Regions from separate parts of the Bacillus spongicola genome, predicted to be linked through region 3. Evidence: predicted binding sites of a transcription regulator. Region 3 holds the regulator's gene; each other region holds the start of a gene.
What was found. The regulator Rex, encoded in region 3, represses fermentation and respiration genes when NADH is low (regulators of the CRP and FNR family bind a similar motif). The targets are predictions, from matches to a motif close to TTGTGAAATATTTCACAA.
Positions count from the first base shown of each region.

Region 1: a site for Rex is predicted at 5,598-5,615, ahead of U8D43_RS03490 (DoxX family membrane protein). Genes of this name have one in related genera too.
Region 2: a site for Rex is predicted at 4,724-4,741, ahead of arcA (arginine deiminase). Genes of this name have one in related genera too.

Region 1 is NZ_JAYKTS010000003.1:214,906-223,381, reverse strand. Features, by position in the region: gene U8D43_RS03535 (enoyl-CoA hydratase/isomerase family protein) at 1-99, opposite strand, end outside; gene U8D43_RS03530 (enoyl-CoA hydratase-related protein) at 113-889, opposite strand; gene U8D43_RS03525 (EthD family reductase) at 882-1,190, opposite strand; gene paaD (1,2-phenylacetyl-CoA epoxidase subunit PaaD) at 1,217-1,705, opposite strand; gene paaC (1,2-phenylacetyl-CoA epoxidase subunit PaaC) at 1,709-2,545, opposite strand; gene paaB (1,2-phenylacetyl-CoA epoxidase subunit PaaB) at 2,518-2,865, opposite strand; gene paaA (1,2-phenylacetyl-CoA epoxidase subunit PaaA) at 2,888-3,838, opposite strand; gene yxzF (small protein YxzF) at 4,249-4,365, shown strand; gene U8D43_RS03495 (thiol-disulfide oxidoreductase DCC family protein) at 4,495-4,881, opposite strand; gene U8D43_RS03490 (DoxX family membrane protein) at 5,040-5,567, opposite strand; gene pgmB (beta-phosphoglucomutase) at 6,002-6,670, opposite strand; gene mdxK (maltose phosphorylase MdxK) at 6,684-8,476, opposite strand, start outside.
Region 2 is NZ_JAYKTS010000032.1:8,775-17,250, forward strand. Features, by position in the region: gene U8D43_RS17350 (RNA-guided endonuclease InsQ/TnpB family protein) at 1-220, opposite strand, end outside; partial or broken gene tnpA (IS200/IS605 family transposase) at 270-680, opposite strand; gene U8D43_RS21095 (histidine phosphatase family protein) at 840-1,079, shown strand; gene U8D43_RS17360 (glutamine--tRNA ligase/YqeY domain fusion protein) at 1,819-3,465, opposite strand; gene arcA (arginine deiminase) at 4,832-6,064, shown strand; gene argF (ornithine carbamoyltransferase) at 6,206-7,243, shown strand; gene U8D43_RS17375 (M20 family metallopeptidase) at 7,203-8,476, shown strand, end outside.
Region 3 is NZ_JAYKTS010000038.1:3,002-11,477, reverse strand. Features, by position in the region: gene groL (chaperonin GroEL) at 1-1,080, opposite strand, end outside; gene groES (co-chaperone GroES) at 1,132-1,419, opposite strand; gene U8D43_RS18480 (CPBP family intramembrane glutamic endopeptidase) at 1,685-2,410, shown strand; gene U8D43_RS18475 (YdiK family protein) at 2,573-2,773, shown strand; gene tatC (twin-arginine translocase subunit TatC) at 2,793-3,539, opposite strand; gene tatAY (sec-independent protein translocase protein TatAY) at 3,557-3,727, opposite strand; gene U8D43_RS18460 (redox-sensing transcriptional repressor Rex) at 3,784-4,452, opposite strand; gene U8D43_RS18455 (ABC-F family ATP-binding cassette domain-containing protein) at 4,989-6,914, shown strand; gene tsaD (tRNA (adenosine(37)-N6)-threonylcarbamoyltransferase complex transferase subunit TsaD) at 7,521-8,476, opposite strand, start outside.

The DNA of each region.
Region 1 (8,476 bases), on a different contig from region 3:
TTTGTTTAATAGCTCTGTAAATGCATTTAATTTCGTAGGACGATTAAGGGTAATCCAAGCCACAGCGTTACGGACTTCATATTTAATGCTTTCAAACATACTATGTACCTCCTTATCGTCCACGATAATCTGGTTTTCGCTTTTCTTGGAAAGCCTTCATTCCTTCTTTTTGATCTTCTGAAGAAAAGAGAATGGCAAAGTTTTTCCTCTCAAACTTCATCCCTTCCTCGACAGACACATCGACCGCCTTTAAGGTCGCTTCTTTAATAAGACGGACGGAAAGTGAGGGTTGTGCAGCAATTTTTCGAGCTACCGCAATCGTCTCTTCTACTAATAATTCCTTTGCAAATGTCCGGTTCAGCACGCCCAATTTTTCTGCTTCCTTCGCCATCATTCGTTCACCTGTTAGTAGCCACTCCATCGCTCTTGTTTTTCCGATTAATTTGGTTAATCTTTGTGTGCCACCAGCACCAGGCATAATGCCTAGTGTGACCTCTGGAAAGCCAAACTCTGCGTCATCAGAAGCGAATAATAGGTCGCAGCATAACGCGAGCTCAAATCCGCCACCTAGTGCGAACCCCTGAACAGCTCCGATAATTGGTTTTTTGATTTCGGCGATATGATCCCAGTCTCTAAATTGATTCATTAGCTCTAAATCAACCGCTCCAACATTCGCCATCTCATCAATGTCTGCTCCTGCTGCAAAGGCTCGCCCTTTTCCTAATAGGACCATGACTTTCACGTTGGCATCTCGATCATACTTCTCTAAGCAATAGAGAATTTCTGATACCATCTCTTTATTAATCGCATTTAAGACGTGGGGACGATTTAGTTCAATAAAACCTAAATCACCTTCAACCCACGATTCGATATGTTGAAAGCTACTCATTCATTTCTTCACCAATCATTAATGTGACTAAATCACCCGCAAACGACATTAGATCTTTTCCAGAAGCTTTAGCCTCATCCGTTTTCATCGCAGCTTTTAAAGCTTCATGGCTGTCATAATACATTTCACACATGAGGTAGTACTTACCTTCTCCTCCCATTGGTGAGCCGACGATTTTTGTCACCTCCATTTTTTGTAATCCTGGAATTTCAGCAGTAATCGGGCCATGTGTTCCAAAGTAGTGTTCATCAAATTTCTCTTTATTCTCCGGATGCTTGTATAGTGCAATCATTTTAATCATTAAAAACTCTCCCTTTTTATAGTTTTTTACATAACCGTCGAGATCGGCTTCATCGCTTCAAACGGATTTTTACACTTTTTACAATACAAAATACTTCGGCAAGCAGTGGGACCAAATAGATTATCTAGCGTCGTATAGGTAGATCCGCAAAACGGACAGTCTACATGCCAACTCCCTATATCTTCGAAGAATCGAGGTGGGGGTGCGATTCCAAACTCCTTCAATTTCTCTCGACCGACTTCACTAATTCGGTCAGATGTCCACGGGGGTGAATGTAAAAATATAACTTTTACATTTTTAATCTCTTTCCTTTCATTCAACGCTGTTTCTACATTTCTCTTAATAATGTCCAAGGCTGGGCAGCCCATAAAAGTTGGAAGCAAATGTACTTCTACTTCTTGACCTTGAACTAAGATGGTTTCGACCATACCTAGCTCCACAATACTTATAGAATCAATTTCTGGATCTTTTACTTGTTGCAGTGTTTTGATGATGGTTTCTTTCAATGTCCTCATCCTTTACCAACTTGCTGTCCTGTCTAATTCATAAACCTCGCTTAGTGTTTCAAGAGCTGAAGCAAGATCCGATGTATGCTCCTGCATACGTCCTTGACCACCTTGTGCAGAAAAATGCTTCGGTAAGTGTAGATTGATTGCTTGAAAAACCGGCTCAACTAAGTATGTCCAGCGTTTCCATAACTCATGTTGAGTCGAAATAAAACCAAGCGATACCATCTTCGCTTCCATTGGTCCGAGTGACATTACGTCTGCAAACTCTTGATGAACACGATCTGAGGCTTCTATCATTCGATCCCGACTATCCTCACTCGCATTGAATAATTGAATTATCCACGTTTTCCAGTGAAGATAATGGTAGGAAAGTTCCATATTAATTTTCACTGCAATATGAGCTAGTGGCTGATAGCTCGATTGCTTAAGAGATTCAATTTTCGCTTTTTTCCAGCTTGTATAATAAAAATTCCTTGCAACCGTAAAAGCCCAATCATATCGCGGTTCTTCAAGATATGTGCCTGGTCCATTGACCAATTCTAGTAATACTGCGTTTCGTCTTTCCTTTACAGAACGCCCATGAGCAAGATCATTTGCCTCTCCCTCTCCAAGCTCTGATAAAAGTTCATATAGCATCGTTGCGTGTCCCATAGTGTCTTGGTTAATGGATGAAAAGGCGACATCTTCTTCAATATGTGGTGCAAGCCCCAACCATTCAGAACCACGGTATGCATGAATAAAATCATCATCCGCCAACTGATATATCAACTCAAATAGGGCAACTTTCTCAACATCATGATTGCTTTCAACTGTCTTAGTCATTGTTTTTTCAATTTCCCTCCCCATGACAAAATTTCCTCCTCATCTAGCATCCCTTGCTCATACCGACGCCATTTCTTCTTTAAGTAACCATATCCCTTCGTTGTGCGGTAGTCCTTGTTATCTAAACGAGGTAAAGTTTCCCTTTCCGCTGAATTCATTTTCCGGACATCGTCACGCTTCACAACCCAAATATCTGCGACAGGCTCTCGGCGCATGAAATTTTCTTGTGCCAATACTAATGCCATATCATGATTAGGGGCTAATAAACTAAATTGATATTGCATTGGAGCAGTGTCGGACTTTTTACTGAACACCTCAAATTCTTGATAAAAACCTTTGCTCATTTCCTCACCTCTCTCATCCACCTTAGCTTAATGCCTTCCTTACCCAGTCATTATTTTCATAAGAAAGTTGCCTCAAACGAAGCCGTTCCTTTGATTTTGGTCCTTTATTCCGAATAATTTCCTTAAAGCGGGTCCAATCTGGTTGTTTATAAATCCAACATTCTTTGCCTTCATCATAATGCATGGTTTTATCAGGTAGAGTTAGACCAAGTGAAAGCATTCTTGGCACATATTTAGTAAAAAAATCTTGGCGTAATTCTTCATTCGATTTCGTCCGAATATTGTATTTCATCGTGATATCTTGTTTAGATGATCCGGTAGTAGTTGCATCTCCTGGACCAAAGAACATTAATAATGATTCCCACCATCTATCCACGGATTCTTGTACTAATTTCTTCTGTTGTGAAGTCCCCTCAGCTAGCGCCATAATAATTGCTTCACCATGTTGAGCATGAAAGACTTCCTCTGCACAAATGCGCTTTAGAGCCCTTGCATATGGACCATAAGAGGCCTGAAGCATATTTGTTTGAGTGATGATTGCCGCCCCATCTACTAACCAGCCAATCAGCCCAGCATCTCCCCATGTGGGTGCTTCCATATGAAAAACATTATGAAACTTTAAATCTCCTGAAAATAAGTCCTGCATGATATCTTCTCTTGTTCTCCCATAAGGCTCCATTAAATCCTCGGCAACACGAAGAAGTAGCTGTCCATGCCCCATTTCATCTTGTACCTTAGCCATAATCCCTAATTTTCTCCGCAGAGTAGGCGCCTTTGGAACCCATTCTTTTTCAGGCAATGCTCCCATTATTTCACTGATTCCGTGCATCGATATAAGTTTGATAAGAGTTTTCCGGTATTCCTCTGGCATCCAATCGTCTGCCTCGATTTTTTCTCCTGCTTGAACTCGTTGAAGAAAAAGTTCCTGTTTTTCTTCTTCTGTCAAATCATCAAATGAAAGAACTGGGTTCATAGATATCCTCCTTTTTGTAAGCGTTATCATTATGAAGCATCAAAAGAGGAGTACTCCCGGTTCCACAATAGGTTTCGCTTTTGCAACTGAACCTTCGCAAACCTTCCAAGTATTCACCTCTTTTATATAACGTTAAAAATTCGAACTACGTAATTATCGTAATATTCATTTAATGACAAGATACCTTGAATAGAAAAAAAAGTCAACTTATATTCTGAAAATTTTAACTTTTAGGAACTTTATCTCATGAGATGTTCTTTCATCTTGACATTAAAAATTATGGTAAGCATTACTTCTAAGAGAGATGATTCATTTTTACAATTGTTAGGGAACGAAACTAATCAAATAGCCATATCAAGTTTTTTCTGTTCAATATAGGGAATAGAAGTACTAATTAGGAGGTAATGACTATGAAAAAATTAGTAAGAAGTGCAATTAAGTGGGCGCCCATTATTTATCCGATTGCAAAAAAGATGGCAAATAAGCGTAAATCAAAGAGTGCCAAAACAACGTATACAAAAGCATAAGATAGGCATATGAAAAAACGCCATCTCCCAAAAGGAGAAAGCGTTTTTTTTTAGTCGAAATGAGGAAAGAAAAGTGTGTTTCCATCCGTTTTTACATGCTAGAACAACAAAGCATGCGAAAAGAGCCTTTTATAAAAACCGATCTTTCCATTCTGGTTTGGGTAGCATACAATTTTCTGTCTTGCCAAACCAACGATAGCGACGCTTTGCAATCCATTTATACATAACATCTCGAATAGGTTTGGGAACGATAATAAACACATACAAGAGTGGCCATATTCCCCTTAATTCTTTGGCTATTTTAAGCGCTGCTGTAGAATGAGTGAAGATGGTATCATTTTGCAAAAGAATGATAGAATCTACTTCATCCAATTTTGAAGGTAATAGGTTAGAGGCCGTTTCAGATTGTAAAGAAGAAAAGTGAAATATTCGCTTGTGGTCTCGTTTCAAAATAAATTGAACCGATCCTTGACAAAGCGAACAAACACCGTCGAAAAATACAATAAAATGATTCATCATCTTTCTCCTTTTTTCTTTTTATTATAGGCTCTTTTCGCATACATTGTGTCTTTTTCATCTGATTTTCGACTAAATCCACCATTTCACCGTTGATTTCCATCTAAAACAGACAAAAACTGACTCTCGCCCAGAAGAGTCAGCTTTCAAAAGATATATTAGGCAAATTTATTTTCCATTTGGCCAGAATGTCCTTTGCCTTTTAGTATTTTATTTTGAATCATTGTTTTAATAGCAGGTTGCACCCAGTAATCTAATCCAAATTTACCTGCATTGGCACCAGCAACAATTATAAAGATTCCAATTAAGAGCATCATTGGATTTGTAGAAGTAGTTCCACTAAATAAGAATGCAAAGTTCATCATCATTCCAAAGAATACAGCAGCAGTAGTTAAGCAACCAAGAAGTAATCCTAATCCGATTAAGAATTCGCCCCAAGGAACTAACACATTGAAAAGTCCCACATTTGGTATAGCAAAGCTATCTAGGAAGCTGGCCCACCAACCTTGAACGGCAGGATGATCACCACTAGCTTTACCAACTGCACCTTGTAAAAATCCACCTGCATCAAATCCGCCAGTTATTTTACCCCAGCCTGCAGTTATCCAAGTATACCCTAAGTATAAGCGAAGTGCTGTTAAGATGTACGCTGCAATTTTGTTTTCTCTTAAAAATTGTACAAACATGATAAATCCCTCCAGTATGAATGTTGAGGTTTGTGAAACATCTCACATATAGTTTAATAAAATATTATAGCTACAACTCTTAAGACTATCCGTCGAAAGTTTGTGAAGTATTTCACTTACTCTTTATACTCTTAATATACGCCCCTTCTATCTCTTTTGCAATGGAGTTCACATATTGTTCAATAAGATTTTTCACATTGATATGAAATTTACATTATGTACAGTGAATATGATTTAAATCCTATGAAATTAAAATTTCCTCCACATATATCCTCCTTCAGATTCAGCCACCTACCCGATTATTTTTAATCAGTCCACCGTATCTTCCGATCAATTTTTCATCACTTCATCTCGTAATATGCCTCTCAAAAACATTCCTCAATCCAGGCAAAAAAGACTGCTTTGTAACAAGCAGCCTGATCTTTTTTCTACTTTTATGAAGCATAAACCGACAAGATCTCTGTAAGTGAGACAGCACCCGTACTTGCATAAACAAGATCTGCCTTCTTAAAGGATTCCTTCGGTCCAATCGCCACCGCAAACATACTTGCTCCTTTTATAGCTTCGACTCCTGCAACTGCGTCCTCTACACCGATACAGACCCTTGGATCAACCTGCAAGAGTTCGGCTGCTGTCAGAAAGATCTCTGGATTTGGTTTTCCTTTTGCAATCTTATTTGAATCGACAATAACATCAAACTCATCTTTTAATCCTAATGCTTCCATGACAGTAATAGCATTTTTACTTGCGGATGCAAGTCCGAGTTTAAGACCTTTCTCTTTGATCTCTAGAATAAATTCCTTCATCCCAGGCAGGATATCGGATGGCGCTATTTCTTTAATCAGAGTTAAATAATGATCATTTTTTTTCGCAGCCAGCCCTTGCTTCTCATCATCAGTAAAATCGTGTTCACGATTACCCAACAAAAGAATCTTTTCTAATGACTCCATGCGGGAAATCCCTTTTAGCTCTTCATTATGCTCACGAGTAAAGGTAATATTCACATCATTGGCAAGAGCTTGCCATGCTAAGAAGTGATACTCTGCCGTATCTGTAATCACACCATCTAAGTCAAAAATAAATGCTTGAACTAGTTTTTCCATGCTTTTCCTCCTCTTATTGAGCGATTGAAATGGTTATTTTTCCATTTTTTTCTAAAATTATTTTTTCTTCAAAAAGCAGCATCTCTAGCTCTGGACCTTCTTGTGAGATCGTGACATTGTCTTTAGTTACTTCAACCTTGAGAATAGATTCACGGTACACAATGTTAAAAGCGTAACGATCCCAAGCTTTTGGAATAAATGGGGCAAAAGACAAGATTTCATTTGCTGTTCTCATGCCTGCAAAACCTTGGACAATCCCTAACCAAGAGCCCGTCATACTCGTGATATGAAGTCCGTCTTCTGTATCGTTATTGTAGTTATCTAAATCCAAACGAGCGGTACGATGATACATTTCATATGCTTTTTCTTCTTTTCCTAATTCGGCCCCTAAAATAGCATGAATGGACGGAGAAAGGGACGATTCATGGACGGTCATCGGTTCGTAAAAATCAAAATTTCGTCGTTTTTCTTCGAGTGTAAACTCATGATTTAAGAAGTATAATCCTTGTAGGACATCTGCTTGCTTAATAAAGCAACTTCGTAATATTTTATCCCATGACCATTTTTGATTTAATGGTCGTTCTTCTGGATTCAGTTCATCTGCTATCATCAAATCTTTATCAAGGAAGGTATCGTGTTGAACAAATACACCCAGCTCTTCATCATAAGGCAGATACATTTTCTTAGCGATTTCGCTCCATTTTCCTTGCTCTTCCTCTGTAATATTGAGTGCGTCGACTTGTGAGGTCTCATTTACCTCTTTTAAGTAGTTGATGACCTCAGATGTATATTGAAGTGTCCACTGTGCAATACGATTTGTGTACCAGTTATTATTTACATTGTTTTCGTATTCGTTCGGACCCGTCACTCCGTGCATCATGTAAACGTCTTTTTTCTTTTGATAATGTACACGATCTGCCCAGAACCGGGAAATACCAGTTAAGACGTCGATCCCATATTCATGGAAGTAAGTCTTGTCCCCTGTGTAATTAACATAGTTGTACACAGCATAAGCAATGGCCCCGTTACGATGGATTTCTTCAAACGTAATCTCCCACTCATTATGACATTCGATTCCGTTAAACGTGACCATTGGATAAAGAGCGCCTTTAAGTCCTTGTTGACCTGCATTATGATAGGCTCCGTTGAGTTGGTTATGACGATAGACTAACAAATTACGAGCTACTTCTGGCTTTGCTGTTGAAAGATAAAGGGGAAGGGCATAGGCTTCTGTATCCCAATAGGTGGCTCCACCATACTTTTCTCCTGTGAAACCTTTGGGTCCGATGTTTAAACGAGCGTCTTCCCCGTAGTAAGTAGAGAATAGTTGAAAAAGATTAAAGCGAATGCCTTGCTGGGCGTCTGCTTCACCATCAATTTCAATGTCGGCAATTTCCCAACGAGCTAGCCAGCCTTGTTTATGTTCTTGTAAAAGCTGTTCAAATCCTTTATCCAATGAACGGGCTAACACTTCCTCCCCTGTTCGAACAAGTTCTTCTTCTTTATAATCCCTATCCGTCGTTATCGCAATGTATTTATACAGGGTGACAGATTCGCCTTCCTTCACGTTTACGTTCACTCTTGTTTCAACATATTCCTGTTTCGCATTGTGAGAAACATGGTTAACTGCCTCATCTACAACAACTTTCATCGTTGTCGCGACTTGGAAAGTAGGCGTCCCAAATGAGTTATCCACCGTTTTCATCACAAGACTACCTTCATAATCAGCAGACGTTTTGCTAACTTCTAACCAGAAATCTTCTTCATAGTTGGAGTCCTTATTTCGAATTTCACCGTCTAAATAGG
Region 2 (8,476 bases), on a different contig from region 3:
GAAAGAAAGTAGCGTATGCCTTGTTTAGATTCATTTGTGCATTGGCTAAAGCAAGACTATCCACTTCCTTTAGAAACGGAAATTCAGGTTTGTATTGTGCAGGAGTAGGATACTTGACAGATTGATCCATGCTTTCTTGAGATTCTTGATAAGAACTAATTCTGTCATCAAGTATTTTGTTGTAGACAAATGGTACACATCCGAAGGTTTTTGCGAACAATATTCGTTGTTCCTTCTTCGATAGATACGATACTTATAGGCTTTCAACATCACCTACACCTACTTTTTTCCTTGTTTTTAATGTACTGTTGAATGATTTCTATAGAAGCACCACCCGCTGGAATCAAACAGAAGCTTCTTGACCAAAACATTTTTTTCAAAAGCTTTTTGCGAATCAAAGGAAAGTCACGTTTTATCAATCGAGAACTGGTACTCTTATAAGCATTTAGAAACTTTGATCTTTCACTAGTAGGATGTGCCTTGAACATGACGTGTATAGGGTCTTTATCGTGGTTCCAGCCTTTAACCGAAATAGTATATGACTGAGCTATTCCTACAAATTTTTTTTTTGCCTAGTTTGACCTATCAGCATCAAATACTTGTCTACGATGTTTCACTACCAAGAAAAGATGATCATACAATAAGAATACGGAGGGATTATGGTAAACTACTGAAGAAATGTTAAGCCACGCAAATTCGCCAATCTATTTAAAGGATAGCATTAATCATGCGGAGGCATTGATTCGAATTCAATCTTCATAACTGCTTTAAAATTATTATAGAAATAAGTTGTTTACATAATTGGGGGAAACTTTGTATGAAAAAAGAGGATATACAATGTGAGACATTGTGAAGCACAGGGGCAACCTTCGGGGTCACCACTAACAGAAAAGGGTTTTATACAAGCGAAATATCTATCTGACTTTTTATCAAATACTAAAATTGAACGTATCAAATCAATCCCTTTTTTACGTGCAATTCAATCAGTGGAACCAACAAGTAAGGAAATATACATAAAAATAGAAATTGAAGAATGTTTGTCAGAACGTATAATAAGTACACTGGATTTCCCAAATTGACCTGAAAAACTTAAAGTAACATTCAATATTTTGGAGTTGAAATTTGATGGAAGTGAGTCGAGTAAAGAAGCTATGAGCCGAATAGTAAACGTAGTACATGAGGTTTTTAAAAGTGAATCTGAAAACACTATAATTGTTATTCACGGAAATTTAATGTCTCTTTTGCTAAGGCTCTTTTCGTATACTTTGTTGCTATTGGCACAAAGAAAAAACAGGTAGTAAGGTTTTTTCGACGGATTTCTTATTTTTTTATCTAGAAATGGAGAAATTTTCATTAGGAAAAGAGCACGAAGTCATACAAATCAAGGGATATATTCCTATTCGAAAAGCCACAATCTTTGCGAAAACAGCCTTTGCTAAAGAATTTTGATAACAACTTTGATTTTGATTGTTGGAAGACTTTTAGTAATCCTGATGTGTTTGTATTGATTAACACCAACAATGAAGTGGGTTTGGAACATTTATGGGAAGAGGAATTAATAAAAAAATAGTAAATTTGGAATTTGTTTTGTTCAATTAAAGAGCGCGATTGTGAGGTAGCATATAGATTTAATCGACATTATTCTTATATTTTTAGGTGAATTGGAGTATCTTACATCAAAAATTAAACAAGCATAACCCCGTCCTAAATTTATAGCGGGGTTATGCTTGATTAGGGTTTAATATAAACTATCTATATTGTTACTTTACAAAAATCTCATTGCGATGTACTTTTTTTTCATCGTAGGGCTTTTTATAATTATTTCATTTTAAACGAACTCTTCAACGAAACAATTCGGTTAAAGACAATATAATCATCTGTCGAATGTTTTGAATCAACATTAAAGTAGCCGTGACGGAAAAATTGGAATTTCTCTTGTGGAGAAACGTCTTTCATATTCGGCTCAATGAATCCGTTCAGAACCTCTAGTGATTGTTCATTCACACGTTCTAGGAAATTTTTATCACTAGTGGCTTCTACATCATCAAGAATAAGTGGCTCATATAAACGGAATTCTGCTGGGACCGCTTGACTCGCGTCGACCCAATGTAGTGTTCCTTTTACTTTTCTACCGGTAAAGCCACTCCCACTTTTCGTCTCCACATCATACGTACAATGAAGCTCACAGACATGCCCGTCCTCATCTTTAATGACATCTTCGCATTTGATGAAATACGCATGCTTTAAGCGTACTTCATTACCAGGGAAGAGACGGAAGTATTTTTTGGGTGGATTTTCCATAAAATCTTCTTGTTCGATATAAATCTCACGAGAAAATGGAATTTGGCGAATCCCCATATCAGGATTTTCTGGATTAATTTCGGCATCGAGCATCTCAACTTGTCCTTCTGGGTAATTTGTGATGACGACTTTTAAAGGACGAAGAACCCCCATCGTACGTGGCGCTTTTAGTTTCAGGTCTTCACGAACGAAATGATCGAGCATTTGTTCATCTACTGCGCCAGATCCTTTTGAGACGCCTGTTGCATAAACAAACTCTCGAATGGCCTCTGGTGTAAACCCACGACGACGTAAGCCTGATATTGTTGGCAGACGAGGGTCATCCCAACCATCAACAAAATTTTCGTCGACAAGTTGCTTTAACTTTCGTTTACTCATGACGGTATTTGTTACATTCAAACGGCCAAATTCGATTTGTTGTGGTTGAGTCTCCATTTCACATTCTGCTGTTACCCAGTAGTAAAGTGGGCGATGATCTTCGAATTCCGTTGTACATAAAGAATGCGTCACATTTTCAAGTGCATCTTCAATCGGGTGGGCATAATCATACATCGGGTAAATACACCATTTCTCGCCAGTATTATGGTGGGATACATGCGAAACTCGGTACAGAACAGGATCTCGTAGGTTAATATTCGGAGAGCTCATATCGATTTTGGCACGTAATACTTTTGTTCCGTTTTCGAATTCTCCATTTTTCATCCGCTCGAACAGGTCAAGGTTTTCATCAACTGATCGATTACGGTAAGGACTATCTTTTCCAGGATCAGTAAGTGTTCCTCGGTACTCACGAATTTCTTCAGCCGTTAAGTCATCCACATAGGCTTTTCCTTTTTTTATGAGTAAGAGAGCACGCTCATACATTTCATCGAAGTAATTTGAAGCGAATAAAAGATTGTCCCAATCATATCCTAACCAAGCAACATCTTCTTTTATAGAATCAACATATTCTTGGTCTTCCTTTAACGGATTTGTATCATCAAATCGTAAATTTGTTTTTCCGTTAAATTCATCAGCAAGTCCAAAATTAATCACAATCGATTTAGCATGACCGATATGAAGGTACCCGTTTGGCTCTGGTGGAAAGCGAGTAATAACCTCTTTTCGTTTTCCGGACTCTAAATCTTCCTTGATAATCGTTTTAATAAAGTTAGAGTTTTCCAACTAAATCAACCCTTCCCGTTTATGTATATCTGATCTTCATCAGAAGTAATCAAGCATAATGTTTTATTATAGCAAATGTGCAAACGGATGAAAATAAGTCTCTCTTAAAGTTTTTCCACGATGAAAGAGAAGTAAACGAGAAGTTTAGTGGCCGTCATTTATTCAAACGCTAGAACGGCAAGCAATCTAAAGAGTTTATTTCTGTTGATGAGGCTCTTTTCAAGGGAGCTAATAATCTCCTCATTTAAGAGAACGATTTAGGAAATAGGTGCTTCCTCTATTGGACCCGAGGTTGGAAAGGGCCATTGAATTAAGCAAGCGGAGCGCGGTGTATCGTGAAGGTATTTGTGGAAGTAAGAGAGCATGACATATGACGTTTGCTATCCCCTCATTTTGTGTAGAGGTTTTTAAAATAGTGGAGGGAGAACTAATTACGATTAAATAATGGAGAGGAATATCGGGGAAAAGCATTTTTCCAACCACTTGAAATAACATGTTTTTCTGTTTTTAAGTCTGTGAAATAGGATTGTGAAAGCCTTCCTCTTCGTTATTTTTTGACCGGATGAGTTGCTGAAATACAGGGTCAATGGACAAAGTACCTGAAATATTCTTTACTTCTATAATTTGGAGAAAGTTAAGGGGATAACGAGTGTATCGATCTGAAAGAAGGAATCTCCCAGTTGAAAACGAAGGTCGTGGAATAGATGGAAATTACTTTCAAGAGCCTGCAAGTAGAAATCTACGGTTTTTCCCCTACCATAACCCGTTAGCCATTTAGCTAAATCATTTTGGATTATCTCCTGTTTAGGATGTGATCTCGGCAACCGTCTCAATAGTGCTTCACAACCAGTAGGATCAGCCTCCATTGTCTTCGTATGTTCGCCTTAACGAGTGAATCTCCCTTAATTTATAGAAGGAGAATAGGGTTTTTATGAAGAGGAACTGGATATAAGAGGTTTATTCAGTAGAATTGTGGCAGAAATTGAAACTAATACTGCGGTCGTGAAGAGGTATGTTGCACATCCCCGAAAAGCAAGTCACCCCAGGAAATATTTCAGGAAATAACTACCTCCTGCATGCAAATTCCAACGACAAATCTCCATCGTTAAAATAATCAGAAAATATAAACTTTTATAACACAAATCTCAATTCATACGTATTTTATTCATTGGAAAAATGGACTAGACAAACAATCGAAAAAATAAGGGAGGTAAATCTTGTATATTCATTCACAATCTTTTATATCTGTACATAAAATTCGTGAAATATTTCACAATTAAAAAGACGCCCCCATCACAGAAAGCGTTTACAAAGCGCGCTACAATAAGGATGTAAACAAAAAGACATTCTCAAGGAGGGACGCAAAATGAAATACCCACTCCATGTTAGATCAGAAATCGGAGAACTAAAAACTGTTATCTTACACCGACCAGGAAGAGAAGTTGAGAATTTAACACCCGAATATTTACAACGATTGTTGTTTGATGATATTCCTTTTCTTCCAGCTATACAAAAGGAACATGATTATTTCGCAAATGCACTCCGTAATCGAGGTGTAGAGGTTTTATATTTAGAAACACTTGTCGAAGAAGCGCTTCATACGGAGAAACTTCGTGAACAGTTCATTGATCAAATGCTTGAAGAAAGTAAATCGAATATTAACGGTGCACGACAAAACTTGAAGGATTATTTACTTAGTGGAACTACGAAGGAAATGATTGAAAAGGTGATGTCTGGCGTACTGAAAACGGAAATTGAACAAGATAAGAAAGTTCATTTATACGAATTGATGGCGGATCATTATCCATTCTATTTAGATCCAATGCCTAACTTGTATTTTACAAGAGATCCAGCTGCCGTTATTGGACCTGGGATCTCGATTAATAAAATGAATGAGAGTGCAAGGGTAAGAGAATCGATTTTCATGGACTATATTATGAAGTATCATCCACGATTTGCGAGCCATGATATTCCGAAATGGATTACACGGGATTCTCGCTTTTCAATGGAGGGCGGCGATCAGCTTGTACTGGATAAGCACACCGTTGCTGTCGGAGTGAGTGCACGGTCGACGGCTCAAGGCATCGAAAAAATGGCCGTAAATCTTTTTAAAAACCAGAAGGATATTACGAAGGTTATAGCTGTTGAAATTCCGAAATCCCGAGCATTCATGCACCTTGATACAGTCTTTACAATGGTTGATTACGATAAATTTACCATTCATCCAGCCATCCAAGGGCCAGAAGGAAATATGCGAATTTTTATCCTTGAAAAAGGGGAAGAAGAAGGACGAGTCAAGATTGCCGAACGCAGCAACTTAGCAGAGACCTTAAAAGAGGTTCTTGGATTAGAAAATATTGTCTTAATTCCATGTGGTGGTGGTGATCCAATTGCAGCAGCACGTGAGCAATGGAATGACGGATCTAATACACTAGCCATTGCCCCGGGAGTCGTGATGACATATGACCGGAACTATGTTTCTAATGAACTATTAAGACAGCACGGTTTAGAGGTAATTGAAATACCAAGCTCGGAGCTTTCAAGAGGTCGTGGAGGCCCGCGTTGCATGAGTATGCCAATCTACCGTGAAGACATTTAGTGAAAGCTGTTTTAGTGGAAATACAATTATGGTGCAATCAGCGAATTTTTTAAAAATGAAGAGTTCTTTTCTGATCCATCGACAGCTGTAAAAATAGTAAAGGCTTCCGAAGAGAGCTTAATTAAAAGGGAGAGAAAAAACATGAACTTAAAAAAACGCAACTTCTTAACATTAAGAGATTACACTTCTGAAGAGATTGAATACCTCATCGATACGTCCATTGCCTTTAAAAATTTAAAAAATGAAGGCGTTCCACATCGCGTTCTAGATGGAAAAAATATTGCGCTATTATTTGAAAAACCTTCAACTCGGACACGTTGTGCTTTTGTTGTTGCATGTGTGGACTTAGGGGCTCATCCTGAATATTTAGGCAAAAATGATGTTCAGTTTGGGAAAAAAGAATCGGTAGAAGATACGGCGATTGTGCTTGGACGCATGTTTGATGGAATTGAATTCCGTGGCTTTAAGCATGAAACAGTTGTAGGGTTAGCCGAGTTTGCTGGCGTACCAGTATGGAACGGACTAACGGATCTTTATCATCCAACACAAATTTTGGCGGACTTTATGACAATCAAAGAAAAACTTGGACACTTAAAAGGCGTGAAGTTTGCTTATGTCGGAGACGCTAGAAATAATATGGGTAACTCTTTATTAATTGGAGCGGCAAAGATGGGCATGGATTTCCGTGCCATTGCACCAAAAGAACTATTCCCATCTGATGAAATCGTTACTTATGCTAAGGAGCTAGCGAAAGAAACAGGCGCTAAGATCACCTTAACTGAGGATGTAGCAGAAGGTGTGGAAGGAGCAGATGTCATTTACACAGATGTGTGGGTTTCAATGGGTGAAGAAGCTCAATATGAAGAACGAATCAACATGTTAAAATCATACCAAGTAAATAAAACCATGATGGATTTAACAGGTAAAGATCATACGCTCTTTATGCACTGTTTACCAGCTTTTCATGATCTTGAGACGGCAGTAGGTCGAGAGATTAATGAAAAATATGGTCTAACAGAAATGGAAGTTTCGGATGAGGTGTTCCGAAGTAAGAATTCTGTGGTTTTTGATGAGGCAGAAAATCGGATGCATACCATTAAAGCGGTCATGGCAACAACATTAGCGGAAGGTGATATTGATGAGCTTTTTAAACGAAGAGAGGTTACTAGCGCAACTTAAAAAAAATGAATCTGAGCTTCACGAATCCCTAAAACAACTTGTATCGATTCCAAGTGTCCTTGATGAGACTTCTCCAAACACATCGTTTGGAGAAGGCATCCAACTAGCGTTAGAGCAAACACTTCAATTATGTGAAGATCTAGGATTTCGAACATTTTGTGATCCAAAAGGATATTACGGCTATGCTGAAATCGGTGAAGGCGAAGAGATGGTGGGAATACTCGGCCATCTCGATGTCGTCCCGGCTGGAAATTTAAGTAGCTGGAACTCTCCTCCATTTGAGCCAATCATTAAAGAAGGGAAAATGTTCGGAAGAGGAACGCAGGATGATAAGGGACCTACTCTCGCAGCGGTGTATGCGGCGAAGACCTTAATGGATCTTGGCCTTTCCTTTCCAAAACGCCTTCGCTTTATTTTTGGAACAGATGAAGAAACACTTTGGCGTTGTATGAGTAGGTATCAAGAGCAGGAAGAAATGCCAAACATGGGCTTTGTCCCAGACTCTAGCTTTCCGCTTACCTTCGCAGAAAAAGGTTTGCTACAGCTTCACTTAAGCGCTGAAAATACATCAAATCTCCTTCTTGAAGGAGGGAATGCATTTAACGCGGTACCGGATCAAATTCGTTACAAGGGGACAGATCAAGTCAAACTAGCGTCTGTTTTAAAGGAGTTGAACTACAAGTATGAGCAGGATTCCACAGGAGTTACCGTATTTGGGAAATCAGCTCATGCTCAAGTACCTGAAGAAGGAATCAATGCGATTAGTCGCTTAGCGATTGCGTTGAAAAGGCTGGGAAATCAGTCGAAAGCCATTCAATTTATCGCAGAAATGATCGGTGAAGATTCTTATGCAAGTAAGATATTCGGTCAATGCGAGGATTCTGTAAGTGGAAAATTAAAATTTAACATCGGGAAATTGGAACTGAATGAGAAAGAGAAGCTCTCCATTGATATTCGAATTCCTGTCACTACCGATAAATCAACAATTGTTGATAAGCTACAGAAAGTAGCGCAAAGTTATGGTCTTGAATATCAAGAGTTTGATTGGTTACCTTCAATTTATGTGCCACTAGATCATGTGTTAGTGAAAACACTGATGAAGATTTACCAAGAGGAGACAGGGGATGTAACGTCAAAGCCGATTTCAGCAGGTGGTGCAACGTATGCTCGAGCGGTTGAGAATTCGGTAGCGTTTGGTGCGATGTTTCCAGGTCGACCAAAGGTGGAACACCA
Region 3 (8,476 bases):
TTTATCAAATTCAGAAGTTGTTTCTTCTAATTGGGCACGGATTTGGTTCACGCGTGCGGCAATTTTCGCTGTGTCTCCAGCACCTTCAACAACCGTAGTGTTTTCTTTTGAAACAACGATTTTTGCAGCGCGTCCAAGAGAATCGATAGAAGTTGATTTCAGGTCAAGACCTAGGTCCTCTGTAATCACTTCTCCACCTGTTAAGACAGCAAGGTCTTCAAGCATGGCTTTACGACGGTCACCGAAGCCAGGAGCTTTAACTGCTACTGCATTGAATGTTCCGCGAAGCTTGTTTACCACTAATGTCGCAAGCGCTTCTCCTTCAACATCTTCAGCTACTAGTAGCAATGGCTTACCTTGTTGAACCACTTGCTCAAGTACTGGTAGGATTTCTTGAATGTTGGTAATCTTTTTATCTGTAATTAAGATATAAGGATTTTCAAGAATTGCTTCCATTTTATCGGAATCAGTTACCATGTACGGAGACGCATATCCACGATCGAATTGCATACCTTCTACTACATCAAGCTCTGTTGAGAATCCTTTTGATTCTTCAATAGTGATAACGCCGTCGTTGCCAACGCGTTCCATTGCTTCTGCAATCAATTGGCCAACTTCTTCGTCCGCTGCTGAGATTGCCGCAACTTGAGCAATAGACTCTTTGCCTTCGATTGGTTTAGAGATGTTTTTCAACTCTTCAATCGCAGCTTTTGTCGCTTTTTCAATTCCTTTACGAATGCCAACAGGGTTTGCTCCCGCTGTTACGTTTTTCAAACCTTCACGAATCATTGCTTGCGCAAGAACTGTAGCGGTAGTTGTACCGTCACCGGCGATTTCATTCGTTTTGCTTGCTACTTCAGCAACAAGCTTTGCACCCATGTTTTCAAATGCATCTTCAAGCTCGATTTCTTTAGCAATTGTCACACCATCATTAGTGATTAGTGGAGAACCGAATTTTTTCTCAAGAACGACGTTACGTCCTTTTGGTCCAAGCGTTACTTTTACTGCATCTGCAAGTTGATCTACACCACGAAGCATAGAACGACGTGCTTCTTCACTAAATTTAATTTCTTTAGCCATATTAAAAAGACCTCCTTGAATTTGAATTCCTTTGTATGTGAAAAGGGAAAATTATTTACTTAGAATTGCAAGAATATCATTTTCACGAAGAACAAGATATTCAGTAGCTTCATACTTCACTTCTGTACCTGCGTATTTTGAGAAGAGAATACGTTCGCCGACAGCAACCTCTGGAGCTACACGCTCACCGCTATCAAGTACGCGACCTGTTCCTATTGCTACGACAACACCTTCTTGTGGCTTTTCTTTCGCAGAGTCTGGTAGAACAATCCCGCTAACCGTTTTTTCTTCCGTTTCAACTAGCTCAATTACGACGCGATCACCTAGTGGTTTTAACAAGTGAAACAACCTCCTCAATAAATATGTAGTCATGATAATTAGCACTCACCTCTTTAGAGTGCTAACACAATTAATATAATAAAGAATTCACTTTTCTTTTGCAAGCATCAAGCCTTATTTTTTTCTAAAAAGGTTCGACAAAAATCACTCCATGTTTTGTCATTTTTCGCAAACCCACTTCTTCCAGCTTTACCATTTGAACAGTCATCATTTTATTAGTAGAATGGATAAATGATTATGATCAACTTTCTAAAGGAGAACTTACATGAATAAACGATATGGCTATATCCTAATCATCTACATAGTCATGCAACTTTCTACCTCTATCGCCGTTCCGCTTATTTATAAGCTCGGACTGAATTCCTTTGGTGTAGAAGATAAAGAAAAGATGCTCTATTTAGCTGCGGGGTACTGGCTATTTATTAGCTTTACACTCACCCTTATCATTGTACTTTTTTTATTACGAAAAAGCGAAAGATATGAGGACTTTGGCCAACAGCATTCAATTCCACTCTCCATTTCTTGGGGTGTGGGCGGAATATTTCTCGCCTTTTTAGCACAGGCCCTCGCTATTACTGTTGAATCTTTTCTCGGAATCGAACCTGGATCGGAAAATACAGCGACAGCGATGAAAATCATCTCACTTGTGCCAATTGCGTTAATTGCTTCCTCGGTCGCCGGACCAATTTTAGAAGAAATTGTTTTTCGACAAATCCTATTTGGGGCACTCTATAAGCGAATGCCATTTCTGGCCGCTGGTTTCTTAAGTTCCCTTCTATTTGGACTGGCTCATCGCGAATTATCCCATATTCTGTTATATACGACGATGGGCTTTACGTTTGCTTTTCTGTATGTGCATACGAAAAGAATTATTGTTCCCATCATCGCTCACGTTGGCATGAATACACTCGTTGCGCTCATTCAATTTTATCCTGCAATTATGAAAAAAGTAAGCGCACAAGTCGCACTATTTATTCACTGGATAGGGTAATCACGCTCTTTTTAAACATATATATTGAAGATTTTTTTCTTTTCGTCTATTTTTGAACAAAATCAATACCAGAATAGAGAACTCCTTCGAAAATGAACTTCAATAGCTACAATAATGTACACGAATAGGGCAAGGACTCTATAGGATTAGGAGGACGTTTTTATGAGAAAATCACCTTTGTTTACTGGTATCATTTACACCTTACTCGGAATTCTATTTACGTATTTTTCAATCCAAAATGTTGTGACTCATGGCTGGGGATTTTTCACTTATCTTCTCATTTTCCTAGCAACATTGGATTTAGGTTCAGGACTTCGGATGATTAACATCCACATTAAATTAAAAACGATGCAAAAAAAATAGACCCAATGGGTCTATTTTTTTATTCTTCCATTTCTCTTTTCTGTTCTGCAAGCAAAGCTTTTTTATAACCAATTTTACATATACCTAAACTGATTTCATATAAAACAAAAAGTGGTAGAGTAACGAGTAAATGAGACATAATATCTGGTGGTGTGATCATTGCGGCAATCACAAATAGACCAAAGTAAGCATACACCCTCATTTTCGACATCAACATTGGTGTAATAATCCCTAACCTTGTTAAAAACAACATAATGACAGGGAGCTGAAACAGAAATCCGAACGGAATGGTAATTTGAAAAAGAAATTGAAAATACTCATTGATGCCAATTTCCTGTTCAATTTCTAGATTCACAGACAAATTCAACATAAAGTCGACTACAAATGGAAATAAAATAAAATACGAAAAAGCTAATCCACCAAGAAACAAGATCACCGTTACCGGAATGTAACTCAACGTGACACGTCGTTCTTTTTCATATAATCCCGGGGACACAAAGGACCATAATTGAAAAAGAATTAACGGGAGCGCCATTAATAATGACAAGAATATTATTACTTGGATGTAAATCTTTAATGGATCCGTTAACCGAAACGCATTCATCGTTATTTCTTTCGCTTCATCCGCATTCTGCAAGTAAACAATCAACGGTTCGGCGAGAAAAAAGCTTGCGATAATCGCAAACAAGAAGAAAACGACCACAATGAGAAGCCGTTTTCTTAATTCATCTATATGTTCATAAACAGTCATATCATTTCGACTCATCGTCAATCACCTAACATTTACTTAGCATCATTTTTGTCTTTGTCTTCGTCATCCGCTAAGCCTTTTGTGGCATTTTTGAATTCGCGCAACGTACTTCCCATTGCTTTCCCTAGTTCTGGTAACTTTTTGGGACCGAAAATTAATAGTGCAACTACTGCTATTGCTACAAGACTACCTGGACCTGGCATTACGCTACACCTCCTCAGTACTATATTACATCATTTTACCCCTAAATCCTAATTTCTTAAAGCCCTTCTTGTGACGTTTCCGTGTCCTTAGTAGAATAGTTCTTCAAGAAATAAACTAGCGACTGCAATTCAACCGCTAAATCAATATGATGGATTCGAATAGACGAAGGAACATTTAACCGTGCCGGCGTGAAATTCAAAATCCCTTTCACATTCGCACTCACTAAGCGATCCGTTATCGTTTGAGCAACAGGAGCGGGTACGGTCAAAATAACCACCTCTATGTTGCTTTCCTTGATTTTCTCTTCTAAATCGTCTAAAGCATAAATCGGTACGTCACCTATACTCATGCCCACTTTATCAGGATTCACTTCAAAGGCCATCTCAATTTTCGTGTTATTATTTTTCAAAAAATTATAGTGAAGAAAAGCTGTGCCTAAGTTTCCTACTCCAATTAATCCAACCTTGGTGACTTCATCCTGGTTTAGTGTTTTACTAAAAAAGCTTAGCAAATAGTTCACATTATAACCATAGCCTTTTTTCCCAAGTGCACCAAAATAAGAAAAGTCTCTTCTAATCGTAGCCGAATCTACTTTTACGGCCTCACTTAATTCTTTCGAGGACACTCTTTGTTTACCTGAAGAATGTAAGTTTTGAATAAACCGATAATATAGAGGCAAGCGTTTTGCGGTAGCTTGCGGTATTTTCATTGTGTCTTGATTCATTTCTAATCCCTCTCTATTTTTGAGCCAATCATCTCTCGATTTTTCTATTTAATAGAGCTTTCGGCTCATTTTGTATTGAATCCTATTTTCGGAAACGCTTCCATTAATCTCGAACTAGCTGTTTAGATTCCTCTTGGTCGGAAATATATCACTTTTCTTTGCAGATGAATCAATTTTAATTAAAGGCATGCCTGATGTAGACATTCTCCTCTTCATTCATTATCATACACTATTTCGTCAAGATTGTCTGTTACCTTTTTCACAAGTCCTGCTATTGCTCAACTTGTTTTAAGTGCGATACACTGTTTGTATAAGACTCTTTTCTTATATATTGTGACTCTTTCGTTTATTTTTCGATGGAATCCTCGATTTTGCTGTTGAAACCTATCAAAAATAGTCGATAAGATGAAGTAAAACCTTCCGCATTTTATAGTACAGTTCGCTAGTAAAGCTGATTGGTTTCTTACTGGAAACTAAATTACTCGGACACTTGAAGAGTTACTGACCAGTTTAAACGAGATGAATGAGGTGAATATATGATTTTATTACAAGTCAATAATGTAACAAAGTACTTCGGGGCAGAAATGATTTTATCAAATATTAAACTAGAACTGAAATCTAAAGATCGAATTGCACTTGTAGGTAGAAATGGTGCTGGAAAGTCAACTTTACTAAAAATCATCTCCAATCAACTTTCCTTTGATTCAGGAGAAATAATAAAACCAAAACATGTGACCATGGGCTATTTAGCTCAGCATACAGGACTGGAATCCAGTCTATCGATTTGGGACGAGATGCTATCTGTATTTGAGCATGTTTTACAACATGAAGCGGATTTACGCAAATTAGAGCTTGAGATGGCTTCACCAGATATTTATGAAAACACAGAGGCTTATGAACGGACACTATCCGAATATGATCGCTTAACGGTGAAATTTAAGGATTTAGGCGGCTATCAGTATGAATCGGATATTCGCTCTATTCTCCACGGATTGAATTTTGCTAACTTTGATTATTCTACCAAAATCTCCACATTAAGTGGCGGACAAAAAACGAGACTAGCTTTGGCTAAACTTCTCTTAACAAAACCTGATTTACTCATCCTAGATGAGCCCACTAACCATTTAGATATTGAAACACTCTCTTGGCTAGAGCAATATTTACAGGGCTATTCAGGTTCCATCTTGATTGTCTCTCATGATCGCTATTTTTTAGATAAAGTCGTCAATCATGTTTATGAAGTATCACGGAGAAACACAAAGAAATATCACGGCAATTATAGTGATTATTTACAAAAGAAAGCCGACGACTATGAACGCGAGAGTAAGCAATTTGAAAGACAGCAAGCTGAAGTAGCTCGTTTGCAAGATTTCATTCAAAAAAACATTGCCCGAGCTTCCACTACAAAAATGGCACAAAGCAGGCGAAAAAAACTCGAGCGAATGGACCTCATGTCTCAACCGCTTGGTGATGAAAAATCTGCCCATTTTTCTTTTGAAATTGAACGGCAAAGTGGGAATGATGTTTTAAAAGTTCAAGATTTAACAATAGGTTATCACCAAGAACCAATTTCTTCAAATATTAAATTTCAGGCTTCAAGAGGAGATAGTATTGCCTTAGTTGGTCCAAACGGAGTCGGGAAGTCTACCTTAATCAAGACACTAGTGGGAAAACTTCCATCCCTTTCTGGCAACTACCACTTTGGAGCGAACGTCAAGATTGGCTATTATGATCAAGAACAAGCCGAGCTAACTTCCAATAAAACCGTGATTCATGAACTGTGGGATGATTACTCGATGAAGACGGAAAAGGAAATCCGAACTGTTCTGGGCAATTTCTTATTTTCAGGAGATGATGTACTCAAGTCTGTTTCAACTCTAAGTGGTGGCGAAAAAGCCCGATTAGCTCTTGCTAAGATGATGTTAGAAAAATCAAATGTACTTATTCTAGATGAGCCAACAAATCATCTTGATCTTGATAGCAAAGAAGTTCTTGAAAATGCATTAATTCATTACCCAGGTACGATCTTATTCGTTTCCCATGATCGCTACTTCATCAATCGTATCGCAACAAAAGTTCTTGAATTATCCACAACAGAAGCCAAAGAATATCTTGGTGACTATGATTATTACGTCCATAAAAAGGAAGAAATGATCGAGCTTGCTTTATTGGAAGAAAAAGAACGTGGTGCATCCATCGTTACGCCTCAGATTGACACAAAGGAAAACCACCGAATGGATAAAGAGGCAAAGAAACTAGAACGTCAACGAATACGAAGAATTGAAGAAATCGAAGAATATATAGAAAAGCTTGAAAATGAGATTGAAGAAAAAGAAGCCATGCTATTTGATTCTGACATCTATCAGAACGCTGAAAAAGTGAAGCAGTTAAATGATGATGTTCTTGCAGCTCAAAAAACATATAATGACCTTTTAGAAGAATGGGAACAACTCCAAACATAGCCTTTCCCCTGCCCACGCAGGGGATGTTTTTTTAAAATAATATTCACATTTTTATCCACAACCAAAACCTTTATACTAATATAATCACAGGACTTTTCCACATTATCCACATTTTTTTATTGTTTTATCCACAAAATCATCCAAAAAGTAAGCGGTTTTATTATATGTTGCTCACAAGATATACAAAGTTATTAACAACTTATCCACAGTCTGTGTACAAAACAGACGTTCTACTTCCTCTTCTTCCTCAAAAATTGGTTATCCACAAAGTAAAGCATTGACCTTGACCTATCGGTGATAAGCGTATAATCAGAACTGATCATCGGCGTTTGCCTCGTTTTTGCGCTTAGCTTATGATCACTGTAATGAAGACTCATTCTTTACACAGCCTCTACATTTCACCTCACAGCATTATTTAACCTCTCTCCTTCACATCAACATACACACAAGTTTCCTGTTCCTTTGACAAGAGTCACTAGCGAGAAAAAGAAGCGAAGACCCCATTATACATAGGTTCTTCGCTTCTTTAATTTTCTGTATATTAATAAAAATCTTCAGTCCATAGAGAAGTAATTATTTTTTCAATGCTCTCAAATAAAATGTGCTTTATAACTCTAATCCAGGGTTTCCATTCATCGCTAGATTACCTCTTTTTCCTTGCTGATACATAACAGTCCCTACAGCCCCAATCATTGCGGCATTATCTGTACACAATGAAAGAGGAGGAATGACAAGTTCTACTTCTGGCAATTCGTTAAAGGTTTCTTCTAAGCGACTTCTTAACCCCTTATTTGCAGCTACTCCACCAGCAAGAAGAAGTTGCTGAACTCCATATTCCTTTGTTGCCCGAACTGCTTTAGTGACCAATACATCAATCACACTTTCTTGAAAACTAGCCGATAAATCTTCTGGAGAGATTTTCTCTCCTTTTTGAGCAGCATTATGAAGGGTATTGATGACAGCTGATTTTAGTCCACTAAAACTAAAATCATATGAACCCTCTTCTAACCAAGCTCGAGGCAGCTTAATCGAAGGAGTACCTAATTGGGCTAATCGATCAATATGTGGACCTCCTGGATAAGGAAGTTTAAGCGTTCTTGCCACTTTATCATAAGCTTCTCCTGCTGCGTCATCCCTTGTTTCCCCAATAACGTCAAATGAACCATGTTCCTTCATATATACCAGTTCTGTATGACCTCCAGAAACTACAAGCGAAAGAAGTGGGAATTCCATCTCTTTCACAAGACGATTAGCATAAATATGACCAGAAATGTGATGGACACCAATGATTGGAATATTATGCGCAAAAGCAATCGCTTTCGCTGCGTTTACTCCTATTAATAGTGCACCCACGAGCCCAGGTCCTTCTGTTACCGCTATTGCATCAATATCACTAAATGTCATATTGGCTTCCTTTAGCGTTTCCTCAAGTACAAGCGTGATCTCTTCAACATGATGTCTCGAAGCAATTTCAGGAACAACTCCACCAAAACGTTTATGACTCTCAATTTGAGAAGCTACTACGTTGGCGATGATCTCTGTTCCATTTTTTATTATGGCAG